Regions from separate parts of the Pseudomonas wadenswilerensis genome, predicted to be linked through region 2. Evidence: predicted binding sites of a transcription regulator. Region 2 holds the regulator's gene; the other holds the start of a gene.
What was found. The regulator FliA, encoded in region 2, starts transcription of late flagellar genes. The targets are predictions, from matches to a motif close to CTAAAGTTTNNNNNNNNNNNGCCGNTAA.
Positions count from the first base shown of each region.

Region 1: LOY45_RS09135 (methyl-accepting chemotaxis protein) is a predicted target of FliA. The motif match lies at 3,439-3,466, and genes of this name have one in related genera.

Region 1 is NZ_CP087191.1:1,974,488-1,986,704, reverse strand. Features, by position in the region: gene LOY45_RS09150 (acyl-CoA dehydrogenase C-terminal domain-containing protein) at 1-695, shown strand, start outside; gene LOY45_RS09145 (FecR family protein) at 887-1,891, shown strand; gene LOY45_RS09140 (Na+/H+ antiporter family protein) at 1,918-3,237, opposite strand; gene LOY45_RS09135 (methyl-accepting chemotaxis protein) at 3,507-5,654, shown strand; gene LOY45_RS09130 (ABC transporter substrate-binding protein) at 5,808-6,794, shown strand; gene LOY45_RS09125 (ABC transporter permease) at 6,791-7,642, shown strand; gene LOY45_RS09120 (sensor histidine kinase) at 7,728-9,047, opposite strand; gene LOY45_RS09115 (response regulator transcription factor) at 9,044-9,712, opposite strand; gene LOY45_RS09110 (PepSY domain-containing protein) at 9,712-10,026, opposite strand; gene LOY45_RS09105 (PepSY domain-containing protein) at 10,026-10,334, opposite strand; gene LOY45_RS09100 (patatin-like phospholipase domain-containing protein) at 10,493-11,575, shown strand; gene queD (6-carboxytetrahydropterin synthase QueD) at 11,625-11,981, shown strand; rRNA gene rrf (5S ribosomal RNA) at 12,135-12,217, opposite strand, start outside.
Region 2 is NZ_CP087191.1:1,656,050-1,668,266, forward strand. Features, by position in the region: gene flhB (flagellar biosynthesis protein FlhB) at 1-448, shown strand, start outside; gene flhA (flagellar biosynthesis protein FlhA) at 618-2,747, shown strand; gene flhF (flagellar biosynthesis GTPase FlhF) at 2,759-4,069, shown strand; gene fleN (flagellar synthesis regulator FleN) at 4,190-5,023, shown strand; gene fliA (RNA polymerase sigma factor FliA) at 5,020-5,760, shown strand; gene LOY45_RS07705 (chemotaxis response regulator CheY) at 5,864-6,238, shown strand; gene LOY45_RS07710 (protein phosphatase CheZ) at 6,258-7,046, shown strand; gene LOY45_RS07715 (chemotaxis protein CheA) at 7,059-9,287, shown strand; gene LOY45_RS07720 (protein-glutamate methylesterase/protein-glutamine glutaminase) at 9,332-10,453, shown strand; gene LOY45_RS07725 (flagellar motor protein) at 10,453-11,193, shown strand; gene motD (flagellar motor protein MotD) at 11,197-12,084, shown strand; gene LOY45_RS07735 (ParA family protein) at 12,130-12,217, shown strand, end outside.

The sequences.
Region 1 (12,217 bases), 320 kb from region 2:
AAGGCGGACGCGCCTTCGCCACCTACGTCGGCCAGCAACTGGACATCGCCAAGTACGCCGAAGACGCCGATGAACGCGACGCGGCGCAACGTCAGGTGGCGCTACTGACCCCGGTGGCCAAGGCCTTCTTTACCGACAACGGCCTGGAAAGCTGTGTGCTCGGCCAGCAGGTGTTCGGCGGCCATGGTTACATTCGCGAATGGGGCCAGGAGCAACTGGTGCGCGATGTGCGCATCGCACAGATCTACGAGGGCACCAACGGTATCCAGGCCCTGGACCTGCTCGGGCGCAAGGTCGTGGCCGATGGTGGCCAGGCGCTGGCGGCCTTTGCCGCGCAGATTCGCCAGTTCAGCGCAACCGAACCGCCTTTTCGCCAGCCGCTGCTCAACGCCCTGGACGAGCTGGAGGACCTCAGCCAGTGGCTGTGCGAGCAAGCGAGCCGCGACCCGAATGCCATTGGCGCGGCATCTGTGGAGTACCTGCAATTGTTCGGCTACGTCGCCTACGCCTACATGTGGTCGCGCATGGCCGCGGTCGCCCGCGACGCGCTGGTGCAAGACCCGGACTTTTACGGCGCCAAGCTCGCCAGCGCGGCGTTCTTTTTCGAACGCCTGTTGCCCCGGACGCTGTCGCTGCAAGCCAGCATTCGTGCCGGCAGTGCCTCGTTGTTCGAGCTTGACGCCGCGCAGTTCTGAAGAACGGCCTGCGCTGCTGCCCGGTGGCGCAGGCCTACCTTTCGTCCGTGATTTTGTAAGCAATCATTGTCAAATCCGTGGTTTTACGGGGTTTTGGCGGTAAAAAAACCTACAACTGATAGTCATTCGCCATTATCTCGGTTCTCGGCCACCTACCCTGCAAGGTAGAATGGACAAAACCGGGAGTTTCAATGAACCACACCAGTCTCAGCGCCGCCGAACATGATGCCATCACCGATGCCGCTGCGCAGTGGTGCCTGCGCTTGCAAGCTGAAGACTGCACCGCCGCCGAGCGGCTGGCGTTCGAGCAATGGCTGACGGCTCATCCGTTGCACCTGCAGGAATACCAGGCGATGGTGGACATCTGGCAGACCGCCGACCATCTGCCCCGCACCTTCCCCGACAACGTCGTGCCCCTGCCTCAGCGCCGCCGCGGCACCTGGCAGCGGTTCGCCACGGCCGCAGCCATCGCCCTGGTGACCCTGCCGGCTGGCGCCTGGATCGGTTGGGAGCAAGGCTGGCTGCCCAACAGCTATCAGTACCTGGAAAGCAGTGAGCATCTGAGCCGCGTAGTGCTCAGCGACGGCAGCGAAGTCGAACTCAACCTCAACACCGAACTGCGTTTCACCAATTACAAGGACGAGCGTCGGGTCACGCTGATCAAGGGCGAAGCCTTCTTCAAGGTCAGCCACGACAGTCAGCATCCCTTCGTGGTGCACGCGGCCAATGGCTGGACCCGGGTCACCGGCACCCAGTTCAACGTGTGGAAGTATGACGATCAGGTCAAGGTGACCCTGGTGGAAGGTTCGGTATTGGTCAGCAGTGACGGCAAGGCCAGCGACAGCAGCTACCGCCTTGGCCCGGGCATGCAGGCCAGCTACCGGGCGGGTGATTACGAACCGCACCTGGATCAGACCTACAGCCAGGACAACAGCCTGGCCTGGCGCAATGGCAAGCTGATCCTTGACAACCAGAGCCTGGCCCAGGCCCTGCCGATGATCAACCGCTACCTGGACAAACCCCTGCAACTGGCTGACACCAGCACCGGTAGCATTCGCATCAGCGGCATCTACAACACCAGCGAGATCAAGCGTCTGGTCAGTACCCTGCCCAAGGTGTTGCCGGTGTACCTGACCCAGAACAAGAGCGGCAACATGGTGCTTAACCGCATCTCGCCGCCACCCGCCAAAGGCTGAGCCTTGCGCTCAGCCCCTGCGCAGCCCTAGAGCATCATCGCCGCCAGCCAACCGAACGCCAGCAACGGCAGATTGTAGTGGATGAAGGTCGGTACCACAGTGTCCCAGATATGGTGGTGCTGACCGTCGACGTTCAGGCCCGAGGTCGGCCCCAGGGTCGAATCCGACGCGGGTGAACCGGCGTCGCCCAGGGCACCGGCAGTACCGACGATGCACACGGTCGCTACGGGATCGAAGCCCAGTTGCACGCACAGCGGCACGAAGATCGCCGCCAGGATCGGCACGGTGGAGAACGACGAACCGATGCCCATGGTCACCAGCAGCCCCACCAGCAGCATCAGCAGTGCACCGATGCCTTTACTGTGATTGATCCAGGCCGCCGAGGCCTCGACCAGGGTCTTGACCTCACCAGTGGCTTTCATCACCTCGGCAAAGCCCGAGGCGGCGATCATGATGAAGCCGATCATGGCCATCATCTTCATGCCTTCGGTGAACAGGTCGTCGGTGTCTTTCCAGCGCACGATGCCCGACACCGAGAAGATCAGAAAGCCGGCCATGGCGCCGATGATCATCGAGTCCAGCCACAACTGGATGATGAACGCCGCCGCAATGGCGAAGCCCGCTACCAGCAGGGTCAGCGGGTTGTAGCTCACGGCCACCTGCTCGACCTGCTCGATTTTCTCCAGGTCATACACGCGCTTCTTGCGATAACTGATGAACACCGCCACCAGCAAACCGAAGAGCATGCCCGCCGCCGGGATGGCCATGGCATGAGTGACGTTGACGCCACTGACATCCACGCCGCTGCGGCTGACACTGCCCAGCAGGATCTGGTTGAGAAATATGTTGCCAAAGCCCACCGGCAGGAAGATGTACGGGGTGATCAGGCCGAAGGTCATCACACAGGCCACCAGGCGCCGGTCGATCTGCAGCTTGGTCAGCACATACAGCAGCGGCGGCACCAGCAACGGAATGAAGGCGATATGGATCGGCAGGATGTTCTGCGACGAAATTGCCACCACCAACAGCAGGCCGATCAGCAGCCATTTGACCTTGCCGCCGTTGCTGTGCCCCTGCCGGTCGATCATGGCCAAGGCACGATCAGCCAGGGCATGGGCCATGCCCGACTTGGCGATGGCCACGGCGAAGGCGCCGAGCAAAGCGTAGGACAACGCCACCGTGGCACCGCCACCCAGCCCGCCGTTGAAGGCCTTGAGCGTGCCTTCGATGCCCAGGCCGCCGACCAGCCCACCCGCCAGGGCACCCACGATCAGGGCAATCACCACATGCACGCGGGACAGGCTCAATACCAGCATGATGCCGACCGCGGCAATTACTGCATTCATTCTGTGACCTCTAGAAACCAGACAAAAAGCGACCGATCCGGCGACAGACTGCTCGGGAGCAGTGGCCGAACGACAGGTATTTTTATGGAGGGCGCACACTCTGAAGCAGACCCCCGCGCTTGTCAAAAAAACGGAATTTCGCGCCTGCGACAATTAGTCGCTTCCGTGACCGAAAACGACGCATTTCAATTGAACGTTTGAATAAAGAAAACGGCATCGCAGCCGATAAAGTCGGCAGCCTCAATCTTTCAGGATCAAAGGACTTCGCCATGTCGTTCAGACAACTTTCCATTCAGTGGAAGATCACCCTGCTGGCCGGCCTGTGCCTGGCCGGCATCGTTACCCTGCTGGTGGGACTCTCGCTGTACCGCATGGAGCACAGCACGCAACTGGTCAAGGCCAGCAGCATGCAGATGCTCACTGAAGCGGCCCAAGGACGCATCGAGTCCCAGGGTGAAGTCCAGGCCTTGAACATCCGTCGCCAGTTCATGGATGCCTACCAGTACGGTGCCGGCTTCTCCCGCCAGGTACTGTTCCTTCGCGAGCAGGCCGAGAAGCGCTTCCTCGATGCCTTCGACCTGCGCGAAGACATGACCCGCCAGGTGCGCGCCGCGCTGCAGGCCAACCCCGACCTGCTCGGCCTGTCGCTGGTGTTCGAGCCCAACGCCCTGGACAACAAGGACTCGCTGTTCGTCGACCAGAAAGAACTGGGCAGCAACGAGAAAGGCCGCTTTGCCCTGTACTGGTCGCAACCGACCCCGGGCCAGCTGACCTCAATGGCGCTGCCTGAGCGCGACATGAACGACACCAGCATCGGCCCCAGCGGCGAGCCGGCCAACACCTGGTCGGTGTGCCCGCGCACGACCCGCAAGGTCTGTGTGATCGAGCCCTACTTCTATGAAATCAACGGCCAGCAGGTGCTGATGACCAGCATCGTGTTCCCGCTGATGGCGGCCGACAAGGTCATCGCCACCCTGTCCATCGACATCAACCTCAACAGCCTGCAGGCCATGAGCCAACAGGCCAGCCGCAACCTTTACCAGGGCCAGACCCAGGTCGGCATTCTCAGCCCCGTGGGCCTGCTGGCCGGTTACAGCCCGGACGCCAGCAAGCTGGCCCAGCGCTTTGACCAGGTCGACATGGAAAAAGGCGCCGAGCTGATCCGCTTGCTCGGCGATAGCACTCCGCTGCACAGCATCCACCACAACCAGCGCCTGAAAGTGCTGGCCTCGTTCGCGCCGATCCCCGACGGCAAACCCTGGGGCGTGCTGCTCGATGTGCCGGAAAGCGCCCTGACCGGCCCGGCCGAAGCCCTCAAGCAAGAGCTCGACCAGCGCAACACCAGCGGCACCCTGATGGAACTGGGCCTGGGCCTGCTGGCGGCTATCGTCGGCCTGCTGCTGATCTGGCTGATGGCGCGCACCGTGACCCGGCCGATCCTCGGCGTCGCGGCCATGCTCAAGGACATCGCCAGCGGCGAAGGCGACCTGACCCGCCGCCTGACCTACGACAAGCGCGATGAACTGGGTGAGCTGGCCGGCTGGTTCAACCGCTTCCTCGACAAGCTGCAGCCGACCATTGCCGAGGTCAAGCGCTCGGTCCAGGCCGCCCGCGATACCGCCGACCAGTCCTCGGCGATCGCCAGCCAGACCAGCGCCGGCATGGAAGAGCAGTATCGCCAGGTCGATCAGGTGGCCACCGCCTCCCATGAAATGAGCGCCACCGCCCAGGACGTCGCCCGCAGCGCAGCGCAAGCCGCCCAGGCAGCCCGTGACGCCGACCAGGCCACCCGCCAGGGCCTGGCCGTGATCGACCGCACCACCAGCAGCATCGACACCCTGGCCGCCGACATGAGTACCGCCATGGGCCAGGTCGAAGGTTTGGCCGAGAACAGCGAGAAGATCGGTTCGGTGCTGGAAGTGATCCGCTCGATCGCCGAGCAGACCAACCTGCTGGCCCTCAACGCCGCCATCGAAGCCGCCCGTGCCGGTGAAGCCGGTCGTGGTTTTGCCGTGGTGGCCGACGAGGTCCGCAACCTGGCCCGCCGCACCCAGGAATCGGTGGAAGAAACCCGCCAGGTCATCGAACAGCTGCAGGCCGGTACCCGTGAAGTGGTCGGCGCCATGGACAGCAGCCATCGCCAGGCCCAGGGCAGCGTCGAGCAGGTCAGCCAGGCGGTCACGGCCCTGCAGCAGATCGGCGATGCGGTCACGGTGATCAGCGACATGAACCTGCAGATCGCCAGCGCCGCCGAAGAGCAGAGCGCGGTGGCCGAAGAGATCAACAGCAACGTGGCGACCATTCGTGACGTCACCGAGTCGCTGTCGGAACAGGCCAACGAATCGGCGCGGGTCAGCCAGTCGCTCAACAGCCTGGCCAACCAGCAGCAGGGGCTGATGGATCAGTTCCGGGTGTAACCCCGTGGGAGCTGGCTTGCCAGCGATCGAGCGCAAAGCGCTCGCTGGTGGAGCCTCATGCAGGCCTCATCGCTGGCAAGCCAGCTCCCACAAAAACCTGCCGGCTCTCCTCTACTACACTTGCCAGACTCCCTACCCTGCGAGCGAGGCACAATGAAGCCGATCACTACCCTACTGGCCAGCGCTCTCCTTGCGCTGGCTCTGATACCCTCCAGCCACGCCGCCGACAACTCCACGCCCATCCACTTCGGTGACATCACCTGGGAAAGCGGCAGCCTCACCACCGAGATCCTGCGGCTGATCGTCGAGAAAGGCTACGGCTACCCCACCGACACCCTGCCCGGCAGCACCGTGAGCATGGAAGTGGCCCTGGCCCGCAACGACATCCAGGTCATCGGCGAAGAATGGGCTGGTCGCAGCCCCGCCTGGATCAAGGCCGAGCAGGCCGGCCAGGTGTTCAGCATCGGCGATACGGTGAAGAATGCCGATGAGGGCTGGTATGTGCCGGCGTACGTGATCAAGGATCTGGCGCCGAACCTGCGCTCGGTGGCCGACCTCAAACAGTACAAGGCCGTGTTCAAGGACCCCGAATCCCCCGACAAGGGCCGCTTCCTCAACAGCCCCAGCGGCTGGACTTCCGAGACCGTCAACAGCCAGAAGCTCAAGGCCTACGGCCTGCACAATGACTATGTGAACTTTCGCAGTGGCTCGGGCGCCGCACTCGATGCCGAAATCACCTCGGCCATACGCCGTGGCAAACCGGTGCTGTTCTACTACTGGAGCCCTACCCCGCTGATGGGGCGTTTCGACCTGGTACGCCTTGAGGAACCGCCGTTCAATGCCGAGGCCTGGCAGACCCTGACCGACGCCAGCCATCCGCACCCGCAAGGCACGCGTTCACTGCCGGCAAAATTGTCCATCGGTGTTTCGGCGCCATTCAAAAAGGATTATCCGGAACTGGTCGAGTTCTTCGCCAAGGTGGACCTGCCTATCGACACCCTCAACAAGACCCTGGCGCAGATGAGCGAAAAGCGCGAGGCGCCCAAGGAGGCAGCGCTCAGGTTCATGCGCGATAACCCGGGCATCTGGAAAGCCTGGCTACCCGCCGAAGTCGCGGGCAAGGTCGAGGCGAGCCTGTGAGTGGAGGCTTCCCCGAAGCGCTGCACTTCTCCTTTGCCGACGCCGTTAACCGCTTCGTCGATTGGCTGGTACTGGCTTACGGCGATCAATTGCGCAATGTTTCCGATGGTTTGCTGCACGTGCTGGTCGGCCTGGAAAACCTGCTGCGCCTGACGCCCTGGTGGCTGTTGCTGGTGATCGTCGCGCTGATGACCTGGCACGCCAGCCGCAGCATCACCCGCGCCCTGGTGCTCAGCGGCCTGTTGTTTCTGATCGGCGTGGTCGGCCTGTGGGACAAGCTCCTGCAAACCTGCGCGCTGGTGCTGGTGAGCACCGGCCTGTGCGTGCTGATCGGCATCCCGGTGGGCATCCTGCTGGCCAGCCGGCCCTTGGCGCGCAAGCTGCTGATGCCGGTGCTCGACGTCATGCAAACGCTGCCCAGCTTCGTCTATCTGATCCCGGTGCTGATGCTGTTCGGCCTGGGCAAGGTACCGGCGATCTTCGCCACCCTGATCTACGCCCTGCCGCCGTTGATCCGCCTGACCGAACTGGGCCTGACCCAGATCGACCCGAGCCTGATCCAGGCGGCCCACGGCCTGGGCGCCAGTCGCTGGCAGCGACTGCGGCGGGTGCAACTGCCGCTGGCGATGCCGAGCATCATGGCCGGGCTCAACCAGTCGGTGATGATGGCGCTGTCGATGGTGGTGGTCGCTTCGATGATTGGCGCGCGCGGGTTGGGGGAAGATGTACTGGCGGGGATTCAGACGCTCAATGTTGGCAAAGGGGTGGAGGCCGGGTTGGCGATTGTGGCGCTGGCGATGGTGATTGACCGGATTAGTCAGGCGTATGGGCAGGTGCGGCGCGGTTAGAATTTGCAGACCTCATCGCGGGTCAAGTCGGATCGCCGCACCGCCGCTCCCACAAAGTCTGTGGGAGCGGGCTTGCCCCGCGATGCTATCTGACCTTGCGCGGTAGCTCGATGCTGACCCGCAAACCACCCAGCGGGCTTTCCAGCAAACGCATCTGCCCGCCCCAGGCCTCGACGATGTCGCGCACGATACCCAGGCCCAGGCCGTGGCCATCGACCTGCTCGTCAAGCCGGGTACCGCGCTCGAGAACTTGTTCACGGGCCGTCTCCGGGATGCCGGGACCGTCGTCGTCGATCCACAGGCAATAGTGTTGCGGCTGTTCTTCGATGCTCAGCTGCACTTCGCTGTCCGCCCATTTGCAGGCGTTGTCCAGCAGGTTGCCCAGCAGCTCCAGCAGGTCCTCACGGTCCCAAGGCAGGAGCAAACCCGGCGGCACATGCTTGCTCAGCTCCAGGCCTTCGCCATGAATCATGCCCAGGGTCGATAGCAGCCCTGGCAATTCGGCATCGCAATCAAACTGCGCGCCCGGCAATGCGTCACCGGCCAGCCGCGCGCGGTTGAGCTCGCGGCTCAGGCGCTGCTGGATCTGCTCGAGCTGGTCGCGCAACTGGGCACGAACTTCCGGCAGGTCCTTGAGGCGTTCGCTGGAGGCCAGGCTGAGCAGCACCGCCAGAGGCGTCTTGAGGGCATGACCGAGGTTGCCCAGGGCATTACGTGAACGGCGCAGGCTGTCTTCGGTGTGGGCCAGCAAGTGGTTGATCTGCGCGACCAGGGGCTCAAGTTCTGTCGGTACCTGAGTATCGAGCTGCGAACGCTGGCCTTGCTGCAGCTGGGCGATCTGTTCGCGGGCACGCTCCAGTGGGCGCAAAGAGCGCGTCACGGTGATGCGTTGCAGCACCAGGATCAGCAACAGCGCGACCAGGCCCAGGCCCAGGCCGATCTGCTGCATGCGCCTGAAGCCATCCCGTACCGGGGTGTAGTCCTGGGCGACGCTGATGGAAATGGCCTGACCCAGGCGCCGGTAATCGGCGCGCAGTACCAGCAGTTGCTGGCCTTCAGGCCCCAGTTCCAGTCCGGTGTGCAGACCGGGGCTTTGCGGCGCTGGCATGTCCATGTCCCACAACGAACGCGATCGCCAGCTGCCGCCGTCGAAATCAATGCGAAAGTAATAGCCGGAAAACGGCCGCTTGTAGGCCGAGGAAATCCGTCGCTCATCCAGTTCAAGGCCGGTCTGGCCGCGCACCAGCGCCACCAGCAGGTTTTCGCTTTCCTTGCGCAGGCCGGTCTCCAGGTAGCGTTGCAGCCCGGCTTCGAACAGCCACAGGCTGAGCTGGGCCAGGACCAGCCCGACCAGCACCAGTACCGCAATCAGGCCAAGGCTCAAGCGTGCCTGGATCGACTTCACTCGCTGCTCCCGGCATAGCGATAACCCTGGCCGCGGCGGGTTTCGATCACGCTGCGGCCGAGCTTGCGGCGCAGGTGATTGACGTGCACTTCCAGGACGTTGGAATCGCGCTCGGTTTCACCGTCGTAGAGGTGCTCGGCCAGGTGGCTTTTCGAGAGGATCTGTTGCGGGTGGAGCATGAAGTAACGCAGCAGGCGAAACTCGGCAGCGGTGAGCTGGATGTCGACACCGGCGCGGGTCACACACTGGCGGCCTTCGTCCAGTTGCAGGCCGGCGGCTTCCAGGGTCGGCTGGTTGGCCAGGCCACGGGCACGACGCAGCAGCGACTGGATGCGCAGCTGCAGTTCTTCCGGGTGAAACGGCTTGCTCAGGTAGTCATCGGCGCCGGCCTTGAGGCCCTCGATGCGCTCGGCCCAGGAGCCACGCGCGGTGAGGATCAACACCGGTGTCGACAGCCCCGATGCGCGCCACTGGGCCAGCACCTCGAGGCCCGGCAAGCCGGGCAGGCCGAGGTCGAGAATGATCAGGTCATAGGGTTCGCTGCTGCCCTGGTAGACCGCATCCCTGCCGTCGGCCAGCCAGTCGACCGCATACCCCTGGCGTTGCAGGCTCTGGGTCAGTTCATCTGCCAACGGCACGTTGTCCTCGACCAGTAACAGGCGCATCAGTCATCTTCCTCGTCTTTGAGCAGCGCTCCATTGGTAGCATCGAGCTTGATCTCGCGCACTACGCCTTCAGGGGTCAGCAATTCGACCTCGTACTCGTATCTGTCGTGTTTCTCTTCCAGCTCCGCCTCCAGCAACCTCGCCCCGGGATAGCGTCCCAGGGCGTCTTTAAGCAGTTGCTCCAACGGCAGGATGATGCCCCGCTCCCGCAGTTGCAGGGCTTCATCCTGATCGAGGTCACGGGCCGAAGCCAGCGAGCAGAGGGCCAACAGCGCAATGAGAAGTGTCTGTGCTGTTCGCAATCGAACGGTCATTAGTTATCCCGGGCATCCTTGAGGATTTCACCAGTCTTGGCATCCATGTGGACATCCCACTCGACATTCTGGGCGTCACGCAGTTCGACCTTGTAGATGTAGCGACCGTACTCGTCTTCCAGCTCAGAATCGGTGACGGTTGCGCCTGGGTGCTTGGCCACGGCGGCGGCCTTGAGTTCGTCCAGAGACTTGATGGTCTTGGCGTTGACCAGTTTTACGACTTCGTCAGGCTGTACATCTTTAGCCAGCGCAACGTTGGCGCTCAGGGCAAGGGCAGCAGTGGCGAACAGGGCAGTCAAAGTTTTCATCGTGTCTCTCCGTTGAGATCAAAAATGTTTCTACGGGGCCTAGAGTACCCAACCGAACTTAATTGAAGCTGAAAACAACTGGCGACATGATAGCGCAGCCCAGCCCCACATCTGGACGCTGTTCTTTATAATTACCGGCTCAAGACCGCGAGGCCCGTATGAGCGCAATCCATATCAAGTACCCGGCCCTGACCCTCAAGGCCGGCAGCCGTGCCCTGCAACGCATACGCGAAGGTGGCTTGCAGGCAGCGGATGTGGGTGTGTTGCCAGGCGCTGCGGGCGGCCCCAAGGCCTTGGGCATCCAAGGGCTGGACCTGGCATTGTTCGGCCAGTGGTTGCCCGGCGCACCGCGTGAACGGGCGCTGATCGGTGCCTCGATCGGCTCCTGGCGCTTCGCCAGTGCCTGCCTGCCCAACCCGGCCCAGGCCCTGCGGCGCTTGGGGCAGCTGTACACCGAACAAGACTTTGCCAAGGGTGTGACTCAAGCCGAAGTCAGCCGCAGCTGCGAGCGCATGCTCGATGAATTGCTCGAAGGACGCGACGCGCAGATCCTCGAAAGTGCTGACTATCGCCTGAACATCATGGTGGTGAAGAGCCGTGGATTGCTTGCTCACGATCATCGCGGACGCTTGGGCATGGGCCTGTCGTCTGTGATCGCCGACAACCTGATCGGCCGCCCGCGCCTGTCCCGTCACTTCGAGCGGATCATTCTTCATGATGCCCGCAGTGCTCCGCCGCTGCAGCCATTGACTGACTTCCCGTCGCGCTGCCTGCACCTGGACGTCGCCAATTTGCGCCATGCCCTGCTGGCTTCCGGGTCTATCCCCATGGTCATGGAAGGTGTGCGCGATATTCCGGGCGTGGGCCAGGGAACCTATCGGGATGGCGGCTTGCTGGACTATCACCTGGACCTGCCCTACGCCGGCAATGACCTGGTGCTCTACCCGCACTTCACCGACAAGGTCATCCCCGGCTGGTTCGACAAGGCCCTGCCGTGGCGCCGTGGCGATGTTGATCGGCTGCGCAACGTGCTGCTGCTGGCACCCTCGCCGCAGTATCTGGCCAGCCTTCCCTACGGCAAGTTGCCGGATCGTAGCGACTTCAAGCGCTTCATGGGCGATGCTGGCAGCCGTCAGCGTTATTGGCACAAGGCAATGGCCGAAAGCCAGCGCCTGGGCGATGAGCTGCTCGAGCTGATAGAAACCGGCAAGCTGCACGCGCATCTGCAACCACTGAAGTGACCATGCTGGTAAACTGGCCGCCAGCATTGGTTTACTGAGTCAAGACATCGTGGAAATCTTTAAAGAGTTTACGTTCGAATCGGCCCACCGCCTGCCCCACGTGCCTGAAGGGCACAAGTGCGGTCGCCTGCACGGCCATTCGTTCAGGGTTGCCCTGCACCTGACTGGCCCGCTCGATCCACATACCGGCTGGATCCGCGACTTCTCCGAGATCAAGGCGATCTTCAAGCCGCTGTACGAGCAACTGGACCACAACTACCTGAACGATATTCCTGGCCTGGAGAACCCGACCAGCGAAGTGATCGCCAAGTGGATCTGGGACCAGGTCAAGCCGCTGTTGCCTGAGCTTTCCAAGGTGCGCATTCATGAGACCTGCACCAGTGGTTGCGAGTATTACGGCGACTGAGTCGGTAAATGGATGTGAAGAGACCACCCTGCGGGGTGGTTTTTTTTGGCCTGGTTTTCAGTCCTGTGAGAGCGGCGGTGCGACGCCGCTCCCACAGACCCCAGAAAGACAAAACCCCTACCTGCATACGCAGATAGGGGTTTCGGAATTTAATCTTGACGATGACCTACTCTCACATGGGGAAACCCCACACTACCATCGGCGATGCATCGTTTCACTGCTGAGTTCGGGATGGG
Region 2 (12,217 bases):
CGAATACAAGGATTCCGAGGGCAAGCCCGAGGTCAAGCAGCGCATTCGCCAGTTGCAGCGCGAGGCTTCGCAGCGGCGGATGATGGCGGCGATCCCCGAGGCGGACGTGATCATCACCAACCCGACCCACTATGCCGTAGCGCTCAAATACGACCCGGAGAAGGGTGCGGCACCGCTGCTGCTGGCCAAGGGGGCCGACTTTATCGCCCTGAAGATTCGCGAGATCGCCAACGAGCACAAGATCCAGGTGCTCGAATCGCCCGCGCTGGCGCGTTCGATCTACTACTCCACCGAGCTTGAAGAAGAGATTCCCGCCGGCTTGTACCTGGCAGTGGCCCAGGTGCTGGCCTATGTCTACCAGATCCGCCAGTACCGCGCCGGCAAGGGCAAGCCGCCGGAGCCGCTCAAGGACCTGCCGATCCCGCCGGATCTGCGTCGCGACTCCTGACCAAGTCTACGCAGATTCATTGTGGGAGCCGGCCTTGCCGGCGATGGCTGCGCAGCAGCCCCGAGTCACTCAAACCACCTCGTTCAACAAAGTTGGAAGGCTTCTTGCAAAGGCAGCGCTGCGCGCCTCAAAGGCGTCAAAGTTTTGCTTGAGCTAACGAGGAATACCGGTGGATCGCTCTCAGTTAATCAACAGTGCCCGTAGCAACCTGGTCGGTCTAGGCCGGGGTAACCTGGGTGTGCCGCTGTTGCTGCTGGTGATGCTGGCAATGATGATGTTGCCGATCCCGCCGTTTTTGCTCGACGTGTTCTTCACCTTCAACATCGCCTTGTCGATCGTGGTCCTGCTGGTCTGCGTCTACGCCCTGCGCCCACTGGATTTCGCCGCATTTCCGACCATCCTGCTGGTGGCGACGCTATTGCGCCTGGCGCTCAACGTGGCGTCCACGCGGGTGGTGATGCTCCACGGTCACGACGGCCACGAGGCCGCCGGTAAGGTGATCCAGGCCTTCGGCGAGGTGGTGATCGGCGGTAACTACGTGGTCGGTATCGTGGTCTTCGCGATCCTGATGATCATCAACTTCGTGGTGGTGACCAAGGGCGCCGGGCGAATTTCCGAGGTGAGTGCGCGCTTCACCCTCGACGCCATGCCCGGCAAGCAGATGGCCATTGACGCCGACCTCAACGCCGGCCTGATCGACCAGGCCCAGGCCAAGGCACGCCGTGCCGAAGTGGCCGGCGAGGCCGAGTTCTACGGCTCGATGGACGGTGCCAGCAAGTTTGTTCGCGGTGACGCCATCGCCGGCCTGCTGATCCTGTTCATCAACCTGATCGGCGGCATGGCCGTCGGCATGTTCCAGCACAACATGACCTTTGCCGATGCCGGCAAGGTCTACGCCCTGTTGACCATCGGTGACGGTTTGGTGGCGCAGCTGCCATCGTTGTTGCTGTCCACGGCGGCCGCGATCATGGTCACCCGCGCCTCGGGCTCCGAGGACATGGGCAAGCAGATCAACCGGCAGATGTTCGACTCGCCCAAGGCCCTAGCGGTCTCCGCGGGCCTGATGATCGTCATGGGCCTGGTGCCGGGGATGCCGCACATTGCCTTCCTGAGTCTCGGCCTGCTGGCCGCTGGTGGTGCTTATCTGGTGTGGCGCAAGCAGAACCAGGTCAAGCTCAAGGCCCTGGAAGAGGTGCAGCGCCAGCAGGACCTGCTGCCATCGCCGCAGCGCGCCATGGAAACCAAGGAACTGGGTTGGGATGACGTCACCCCGATCGACATGATCGGCCTTGAGGTCGGTTACCGGCTGATCCCGCTGGTGGACCGCAACCAGGGCGGCCAGTTGCTGGCGCGGATCAAGGGCGTGCGCAAGAAGCTGTCCCAGGATCTGGGCTTTCTCATGCCTACGGTGCACATTCGCGACAACCTCGACCTGGCGCCTAGTGCCTACCGCCTGACCCTGATGGGGGTGATCCTGGCTGAGGCGGAGATCTACCCGGACCGGGAGCTGGCGATCAACCCCGGGCAGGTGTTCGGTACCCTCAGCGGCATTGCCGCCCGCGACCCGGCCTTTGGCCTGGAGGCGGTGTGGGTCGACGTCAACCAGCGCAGCCAGGCACAATCGCTGGGCTACACCGTGGTGGATGCCAGTACCGTGGTTGCGACCCACCTCAACCAGATCCTGCACAAGCATTGCCACGAGCTGATCGGCCACGAAGAAGTGCAGCAACTGTTGCAGGTGCTGGCCAAGGCCTCGCCCAAGCTTGCCGAGGAGCTGGTGCCGGGCGTCATTTCCTTGTCGGGGCTGCTCAAGGTCCTGCAGGCGTTGCTCGCCGAACAGGTTCCGGTGCGTGATATTCGCAGCATTGCCGAGGCTATCGCCAACAACCCGGCCAAGAGTCAAGATACCGCCGCGCTGGTGGCGGTGGTGCGCGTCGGATTGTGTCGCGCCATCGTGCAAAGCATTGTCGGCGTTGAGTCCGAGCTGCCTGTGATCACCCTTGAGCCAAGATTGGAACAGATTTTGCTCAATAGTTTGCAAAGGGCTGGGCAAGGCCAGGAAGACGGTGTTCTTCTTGAGCCGAGCATGGCCGAAAAGCTTCAGCGTTCGTTGATCGAAGCCGCCCAGCGTCAGGAGATGCAAGGGCAGCCGGCGATCCTCCTGGTCGCAGGACCGGTACGAGCCATGCTGTCGCGCTTCGGTCGCCTGGCTGTACCGAATTTGCATGTTTTGGCGTATCAGGAAATACCTGACAACAAGCAAGTTACCATCGTCGCCACAGTGGGCCCGAACGGCTGAGGTAGTGGGTTATGCAAGTTAAGCGTTTTTTCGCCGCCGATATGCGTCAGGCCATGAAGCTGGTTCGCGATGAGCTGGGGGCCGAGGCCGCCATCATCGGTAATCGCCGGATTGCTGGTGGTGTCGAGCTGACGGCTGCGCTGGACTACAAGCTGTCCGCCCTGGCGCCGCGGGTGCCGAATGTCGAGCTCGAAGACGAGCTGCGCAAGACCCAGTCGCGCATCGTCACCGCGCAGGCCGAACTGAGCAGCCGCAGCGACAGCGAAGACGCCAACCGCCAGCTGTTTGCCGGCCTGCCGCTGACTGCCTCCGAGCCGCTGGTCGATCCGCAGGTCGAAGCGCCGGTGACGACTGCTGCGCCGGCCGCCGCACCCATTGATCCGCGCCTGTTCGACTCGATGCGCTCGGAACTGTCGGGGCTGCGTGAGCTGCTCGAAGTCCAGCTCGGCTCGCTGGCCTGGAGCCAGTTGCAGGGCAACAAGCCGCAGCAGGCCAACCTCTGGCGCCGCCTGCAGCGCATCGGCCTGTCTGGTCCGATTGCCCGTGAGCTGCTTGACCTGACCACCGAGATCGAAGAGCCACGCCATGCCTGGCGCATGCTCCTGGCGCATCTTGCGCGCATGATTCAGGTGCCGGAAATCGAACCGATTGAAGAAGGCGGTGTCATTGCCATGGTCGGTCCGGCAGGCATGGGCAAGACCACCACCCTGGCCAAGCTCGCCGCGCGTTACGTGCTCAAGTACGGCGCACAGAACCTGGCCCTGGTGAGCATGGACAGCTTCCGTATCGGCGCCCAGGAGCAGCTCAAGACCCTGGGGCGGATCCTCAACGTGTCGGTTACTCACGTTGACCCGGGCCAGTCGTTGGCCCAGGCCCTCGACCCGCTGCTGCGCAAGCGCGTGGTGCTGATCGATACCGCCGGCCTGCAGGCCAGCGACCCGGCGCTGCGCATGCAACTGGAAACCCTTGCCGGGCGCGGGATTCAGGCCAAGAATTACCTGGTGCTGGCAACCACCAGCCAGAAGCAGGTGCTCACCGCCGCCTATCACAGCTACAAACGTTGTGGTCTGGCCGGTTGCATCCTGACCAAGCTAGATGAAACCGCCAGCCTCGGCGAGGTGTTGAGCCTGGCAATCAGTCACGAACTGCCGGTGGCCTATCTTACCGATGGCCCGCGCATTCCTGACGACCTGCATCTGCCGCGCCGGCACCAGTTGGTCAGCCGCGCAGTGAGCGTGCAGGTGCAGGACGAGCCCAGCGAAGAGGCCATGGCCGACATGTTCGCTGATCTCTACCACAGCTCCGGCAAACGCGTGGGCTGAGGTGAACTTGAATACGTTGCAAAGTACCTACATCAATGGTCTGCCAGGCATTTTTCAGGTGTTGAAAGCGCAGCCCAGTCATGTGGCCTCGGTCTAAGTAAGACAAGGTAAAGAACAAACATGGGTAGCATGCATCCCGTACAGGTGATCGCCGTGACCGGCGGCAAAGGTGGCGTTGGCAAGACTAACGTGTCAGTGAACCTGTCATTGGCGCTGGCTGAGCTTGGCCGTCGGGTCATGCTGCTGGACGCCGATCTGGGCCTGGCCAACGTTGACGTGCTGCTGGGCCTGACGCCCAAGCGCACCCTGGCCGACGTCATCGAGGGCCGTTGCGAGCTGCGCGATGTGCTGCTGCAAGGCCCCGGTGGTGTGCGCATCGTGCCGGCGGCCTCGGGCACGCAAAGCATGGTGCACCTGGCTCCGGCCCAGCACGCCGGCCTGATCCAGGCTTTCAGCGAGATCGGCGACAACCTCGATGTGCTGGTGATCGACACCGCTGCGGGTATCGGTGACTCGGTAGTCAGTTTTGTCCGCGCCGCCCAGGAAGTGCTGCTGGTGGTGTGCGACGAGCCCACCTCGATCACCGACGCCTACGCGCTGATCAAGTTGCTCAACCGCGATTACGGCATGAACCGCTTCCGCGTCCTGGCGAACATGGCCCAGAGCCCTCAGGAAGGGCGCAACCTGTTCGCCAAGTTGACCAAGGTCACTGATCGCTTCCTCGATGTCGCCTTACAATACGTCGGTGCGGTGCCTTACGACGAATGTGTGCGCAAGGCGGTGCAGAAGCAGCGAGCGGTCTATGAAGCCTTTCCGCGTTCCAAGTGCGCGCTGGCATTCAAGGCCATTGCCCAGAAGGTCGATACCTGGCCGCTGCCTGCCAACCCACGGGGTCACCTGGAGTTTTTTGTCGAGCGCCTGGTGCAACCGACGAGCGCGGGTCCGGTGCTATGAACGCCAGCGGTTATCGGATGTACAGCAAGGCCTCGCGTGATGCCCAGTACGAGTTGATCGAACGTTACGCGCCGCTGGTCAAGCGCATCGCCTACCACTTGCTGGCGCGTTTGCCGGCCAGTGTGCAGGTGGAGGACCTGATCCAGGCCGGAATGATCGGCCTGCTCGAAGTCTCCAACAAGTACGACGCGAGCAAGGGTGCAAGCTTCGAGACCTATGCCGGTATCCGCATCCGCGGCGCCATGCTCGATGAAGTGCGCAAGGGCGACTGGGCGCCGCGTTCGGTACACCGCAATACCCGCATGGTCAGTGACGCGATTCGAGCAATTGAAGCAAAAACCGGCCGTGACGCTAAAGATCACGAGGTTGCTGCCGAACTTCAATTGAGTCTCGATGATTATTACGGGATTTTGAATGACACCCTGGGCAGCCGCCTGTTCAGTTTCGACGACCTGCTGCAGGACGGCGAACATGAAGGGCTGCACGAGGACGGTGCCAGTGCCCAGCTCGAGCCTTCGCGCGATCTGGAAGACGAGCGTTTTCAGGCAGCCTTGGCCGATGCCATCGCCAACCTGCCGGAACGCGAGCGTCTGGTCCTGGCGCTGTACTACGACGAAGAACTCAACCTCAAGGAGATCGGTGAGGTCCTGGGGGTGAGTGAGTCGCGTGTCAGCCAGTTGCACAGCCAGTGCGCGGCACGTTTGCGTGGTCGCCTGGGGGAATGGCGGGCGCGTTGAACACCGGTTCGATGCAGTCGTGAAATGTAATGCCGAATTGATTGAATGCGCGTTCCGCGCTGAACGCGTTAAAGACTGCTTGGAGGTCTAATTGAACAAAGACATGAAAATCCTCATCGTGGACGACTTTTCGACGATGCGGCGGATCATCAAGAACCTGTTGCGTGATCTGGGCTTTACCAACACCCAGGAAGCCGACGACGGCAACACCGCGCTGCCAATGCTTGAAAGCGGTCATTTCGACTTTTTGGTGACCGACTGGAACATGCCCGGCATGTCCGGTATCGACCTGCTGCGCAAAGTGCGTGCCGACGAGCGCCTGAAACACCTGCCGGTGCTGATGGTGACTGCCGAAGCCAAGCGCGAGCAGATCATCGAAGCCGCCCAGGCCGGGGTCAACGGCTACGTGGTCAAGCCATTTACCGCCCAGGTGCTGAAAGAAAAGATCGAAAAGATCTTCGAGCGCGTCAATAGCTGAGGTACGCCACGGGGGCGCTATGGAGCAAACACAATCATCCTTGGGCGAGTTTGAGTCGACACTCAAGAAACACGCCAAGGAACTGGTCGACAGCCTGGAACGAGGCAAGTTCGGCGATGCGGTGCAACTGATCCATCAGCTGAACCAGACCCGTGACCTAGGCCTGTACCAGGAAGTCGGCAAACTCACCCGCGAGTTGCACAGCGCGATCGTCAGCTTCCAGATCGACCCGCACATGCCGCAGGCCGAGGAAGTGTCGCAGATTACCGATGCCACCGAACGCCTGTCCTACGTGGTCAAGCTGACCGAGGGCGCGGCCAACCGCACCATGGACCTGGTCGAAGCCAGCACGCCGGTACTCAATGAATTGAGCGACGAGGCCAAGGCGTTGAGCGTCGACTGGCAGCGTTTCATGCGCCGCGAAGTGGCGGCACCGGAATTCCGTGAGCTGGCCAAGCGTGTCGACAGTTTCCTGACACGCAGCGAGGAGGGCAGCCGCAAGGTCGCCGGGCACCTCAATGACATCCTTCTGGCTCAGGACTACCAAGACCTGACCGGCCAGGTGATCAAGCGCGTCACGACGCTGGTTACCGAAGTAGAAAGCAATCTGCTCAAGCTCGTGCTGATGGCAAGCCAGGTCGACCGCTTTGCCGGTATCGAACATGACCACCAGCAGCTGCGCGCTGAAAAAGATCAAGAAAAACATCCGACTCGGGGTGAAGGTCCGCAGATTCATGCCGATAAGCGTGAAGACGTCGTGTCCGGTCAGGACGATGTCGACGATCTGCTGTCCAGTCTGGGTTTTTAGGGAGCACGTTTAATGAGCTTCGGCGCCGATGAAGAAATCCTTCAGGATTTCCTGGTAGAAGCCGGCGAAATTCTTGAGCAACTGTCCGAGCAACTGGTCGAGCTGGAAAGCCGTCCGGATGATGCCGATTTGCTCAATGCAATTTTTCGCGGTTTTCACACTGTAAAAGGGGGCGCCGGCTTCCTCCAGCTCAACGAGCTGGTGGAGTGCTGCCATATCGCCGAAAACGTGTTCGACATCCTGCGCAAGGGTGCCCGGCGCGTTGATGCCGAACTGATGGACGTGGTCCTGGAAGCCCTGGACACGGTCAACAGCATGTTCGGCCAGGTGCGCGAGCGCACCGATATCACCCCGGCCACCCCTGAGCTGCTGGCGGCGCTGTCGCGCCTGGCCGAGCCTGCCGGGGAAGACGAGGTTGCTGCACCTGAACCGGAGGTGGTTGAAACGCCAGCGGCCGAGGCCGAAGCGGATATCACCGATACCGAATTCGAACAGCTGCTCGATTCGCTCAATGCGGTCAAGGCCGAAGCCGAGGCCCAGGTGACCGAGCCGGCCAGTGACGAAATCACCGACGCCGAGTTCGAGTCGCTGCTCGACCAGTTGCACGGCAAGGGCCAGTTCGCCGCCGACAGCCTCGGTGCCGCAGCTGAAGCGCCCGTTGCAGCCGCCGCAGGCGGTGACGTCAGTGGTGACATCACCGACGATGAGTTCGAAGCACTGCTCGATCAGTTGCACGGCAAGGGTAACTTTGCCGTCGATGCACTGCCGGGCGCCGCGAGTGCACCTGCCGAGGCCGTTGCGCCTGCGGCAGGCGGCGATCATATCTCCGAGCACGAGTTCGAAGCGCTGCTCGACGAGCTGCACGGCAAGGGCAAGTTCGTCCCGGATGCCGTTGTCACTGCAGCGCCTGCCGCCACCGCAGCGCCAGCCAAAGCTGCGGTCAAGCCTGCGCCGGCACCTGCCGCCAAGGCTGCTGCTCCTGCCGCCGCGCCCGCCCCGGCGGCAAAGGCTGCGGCAGCGGCGCCTGCGCGCCAGGCCGCACCGGCTGCCGAGAAGCACCCGGCCAGCGAAACCGAGACCACCGTACGGGTCGATACCGCACGTCTCGACGAGATCATGAACATGGTCGGCGAGCTGGTGCTGGTGCGTAACCGCCTGGTGCGCCTGGGCCTGAACAGTGGCGATGAGGCCATGTCCAAGGCTGTGTCGAACCTCGACGTGGTGACGGCCGACCTGCAGACCGCGGTGATGAAAACCCGCATGCAGCCGATCAAGAAGGTCTTCGGGCGCTTCCCGCGCCTGGTTCGCGACCTGGCCCGGCAGCTGAAGAAAGAAATCAACCTGGAGCTGGTCGGTGAAGAGACCGACCTCGACAAGAACCTGGTCGAAGCCCTGGCCGACCCGCTGGTGCACTTGGTGCGCAACGCCGTCGACCATGGTGTCGAGACCCCGGAAGAGCGCGAGGCCTCGGGCAAGTCCCGTGGCGGCAAGGTGGTGCTCTCGGCCGAACAGGAAGGCGACCATATCCTGCTGTCGATCTCCGATGACGGCAAGGGCATGGACGCCGACGTGTTGCGCGCCATCGCGGTCAAGCGCGGAGTGATGGACAAGGACGCGGCCGATCGCCTGAGCGAGACCGAGTGCTACAACCTGATCTTCGCCCCGGGCTTCTCGACCAAGACCGAGATTTCCGATGTGTCCGGGCGTGGCGTGGGCATGGACGTGGTGAAAACCAAGATTTCCCAGCTCAACGGCTCGATCAATATTTACTCGACCAAGGGCCTGGGCTCGAAGATCGTCATCAAGGTGCCACTGACCCTGGCGATCATGCCGACCCTGATGGTCATGCTTGGCAACCAGGCGTTCGCCTTCCCGCTGGTCAACGTCAACGAGATCTTCCACCTCGACCTGTCGCGCACCAACGTGGTCGACGGCCAGGAAGTGGTGATCGTGCGTGACAAGGCCTTGCCGCTGTTCTACCTCAAGCGCTGGCTGGTCAGCTCCGCCGCTCATGAAGAGCAGCGCGAAGGCCATGTGGTGATCCTTTCGGTCGGTACCCAGCGGATCGGCTTCGTCGTCGATCAACTGGTAGGCCAGGAAGAAGTGGTCATCAAGCCGCTGGGCAAGATGCTCCAGGGCACCCCGGGCATGTCGGGCGCCACCATCACCGGTGACGGGCGCATTGCGCTGATCCTCGACGTACCGAGCATGCTCAAGCGTTACGCCGCCCGGCGTATTTGATTCTGGTGGCGCGGCGTTACGCCGCGCCCCCTAATGGAGTGTTTATGGCAGTCAAGGTCCTGGTGGTGGATGATTCCGGTTTCTTCCGCCGCCGTGTCTCGGAAATTCTTTCAGCGGACCCGACTATCCAGGTCGTCGGTACCGCGACCAACGGCAAGGAAGCGATCGACCAAGCGCTGTCGCTCAAGCCCGATGTCATCACCATGGACTACGAAATGCCCATGATGGATGGCATCACCGCCGTGCGTCACATCATGCAGCGTTGCCCGACCCCGGTGCTGATGTTCTCCTCGCTGACTCACGAAGGCGCGCGCGTCACCCTCGATGCCCTGGATGCCGGTGCGGTCGATTACCTGCCGAAGAACTTCGAAGACATCTCGCGCAACCCGGAGAAGGTCAAGCAGTTGCTGTGCGAAAAGGTCCATACCATTTCCCGTAGCAACCGTCGTTTCAGTGCCTACGCAAGCCCGGCGCCAACCCCGGCTCCGGCGCCGGCCGCGCAGCCAAGCGTCAGCAGCCTGGGCAGCACGCCCGCGCCGCGCGCCGCAGCCCCGGTACGTACCAGCGCAGCGGCAGCCAGCACGTCGCCTGCGCCCAAGCGCAAGCCGTACAAGCTGGTCGCCATCGGCACTTCCACCGGCGGCCCGGTTGCCCTGCAGCGGGTCCTGACCCAGTTGCCGGCCAACTTTCCGGCGCCGATCGTGCTGATCCAGCACATGCCGGCGGCGTTCACCAAGGCTTTTGCCGAGCGCCTCGACAAACTGTGCAAGATCAGCGTCAAGGAAGCCGAAGACGGCGACATGCTGCGCCCGGGCCTGGCCCTGCTGGCCCCTGGCGGCAAGCAGATGATGGTCGACGGCCGCGGCACGGTGAAGATCCTGCCGGGCGATGAGCGCCTGAACTACAAGCCGTGCGTGGACATCACTTTCGGCTCGGCGGCCAAGTCCTATGGCGACAAGGTGCTCTCGGTGGTGCTCACCGGCATGGGCGCCGACGGTCGGGAAGGCGCACGCCTGCTCAAGCAGGGCGGCAGCACGGTGTGGGCCCAGGATGAAGCCAGCTGCGTGATCTACGGCATGCCCATGGCCATCGTCAAAGCCAACCTGGCCGACGCCGTCTACGGCCTGGACGAGATCGGCAAGCACCTGGTCGAGGCCTGCGTCTGATGGATGTCTTGAGCCTTATCGGGATCATCCTGGCGTTTGTCGCCATCGTCGGCGGCAACTACCTCGAGGGCGGTCACCTGTCGGCGCTGCTCAATGGCCCGGCGGCGCTGATCGTAATTGGCGGTACCCTGGCGGCAGCTTTGCTGCAGTCGCCCATGAGCGCCTTCAAGCGCGCGCTGCAGATCGTGCGCTGGATCCTCTTCCCGCCACGGATCGACCTGGCCGGCGGTATCGACCGGGTAGTCAACTGGTCGCTGACCGCGCGCAAGGAAGGCCTGCTGGGCCTTGAAGGGGTCGCCGATGCCGAGCCGGACCCGTATGCGCGCAAAGGCCTGCAGTTGCTGGTCGACGGCGCCGAACCCGAAGCCATCCGCAGCATCCTCGAGGTGGATTTCTACACCCAGGAAAGCCGTGATGTGCAGGCCGCCAAGGTGTTCGAGAGCATGGGCGGCTATGCGCCGACCATCGGTATCATCGGTGCGGTGATGGGCCTGATCCACGTGATGGGCAACCTGGCCGATCCGTCGCAATTGGGTAGCGGCATTGCCGTGGCGTTCGTCGCCACGATCTATGGCGTGGCCAGTGCCAACCTGATCCTGCTGCCGATCGCCAACAAGCTCAAAGCCCTGGCCCTGCGTCAATCGCGCTACCGGGAAATGCTCCTGGAAGGTTTGCTGTCGATCGCCGAGGGCGAAAACCCGCGCTCGATCGAGCTGAAGCTTCAGGGCTTCATGGAGTAACACATGGCGCGCCGTCGACAACCCGAAGAGCATGAAAACCACGAACGCTGGCTGGTGTCCTACGCCGACTTCATCACCTTGCTGTTCGCCTTCTTCGTGGTCATGTATTCGATCTCCTCGATCAACGAGGGCAAGTACAAGGTCATTTCCCAGGCCCTGATCGGCGTGTTCAACGACCCCGAGCGGAGCATGAAGCCGATCCCCATCGGCGACGAGCGCCCGCTCAGCGTCAAGCCGGCCGAGCCGTTGATCAAGGACAGTGAGCAGGTCGACGCAGGCCTGGCACAAACCAGCAGCGACCCGTTGAAGACCATCACCGATGACGTACGCGACGCCTTCGGCGACCTGATCAAGTCCGACCAGATGACCGTGCGCGGCAACGAACTGTGGGTCGAGATCGAACTCAATTCCTCGCTGTTGTTCGGCAGCGGCGACGCCATGCCTAGCGATGTGGCGTTCAACATCATCGAGAAGGTGGCCAATATCCTCAGGCCGTTCGCCAACCCGGTGCATGTCGAAGGCTTTACCGATGACCTGCCGATCCGCACGGCGCAGTACCCGACCAACTGGGAGCTGTCGTCGGCGCGGGCGGCGAGCATCGTCCGCCTGTTGGCGATGGAAGGGGTGAATCCGGCGCGCATGGCCTCGGTCGGCTATGGCGAGTTTCAGCCGATCGCCGGCAATGACACCGCTGAAGGTCGCGCGCGCAACCGACGGGTGGTGCTGGTGATCTCGCGCAACCTGGAAGTACGCCGCAGCCTGACCGGTACTGGCAGCGCCAATGCCACTCCGGATGCGGCCATGAAGCGGGCTGGCACACAAACTGCACCGGCTGCGGTAGCACCGACGGTGGGCGACAAACGCGTCAATTCCCCGTCACCGACCCTATAACCGATCCCGGCAGGGCAGGCTGCCGTACCGGGAGGAAGCAACGCAATGAGAGTCTGGGCAGTAGCCAATCAAAAAGGTGGAGTCGGCAAGACCACCACGTCCATCGCCCTGGCCGGCCTGCTGGCCGAGGCGG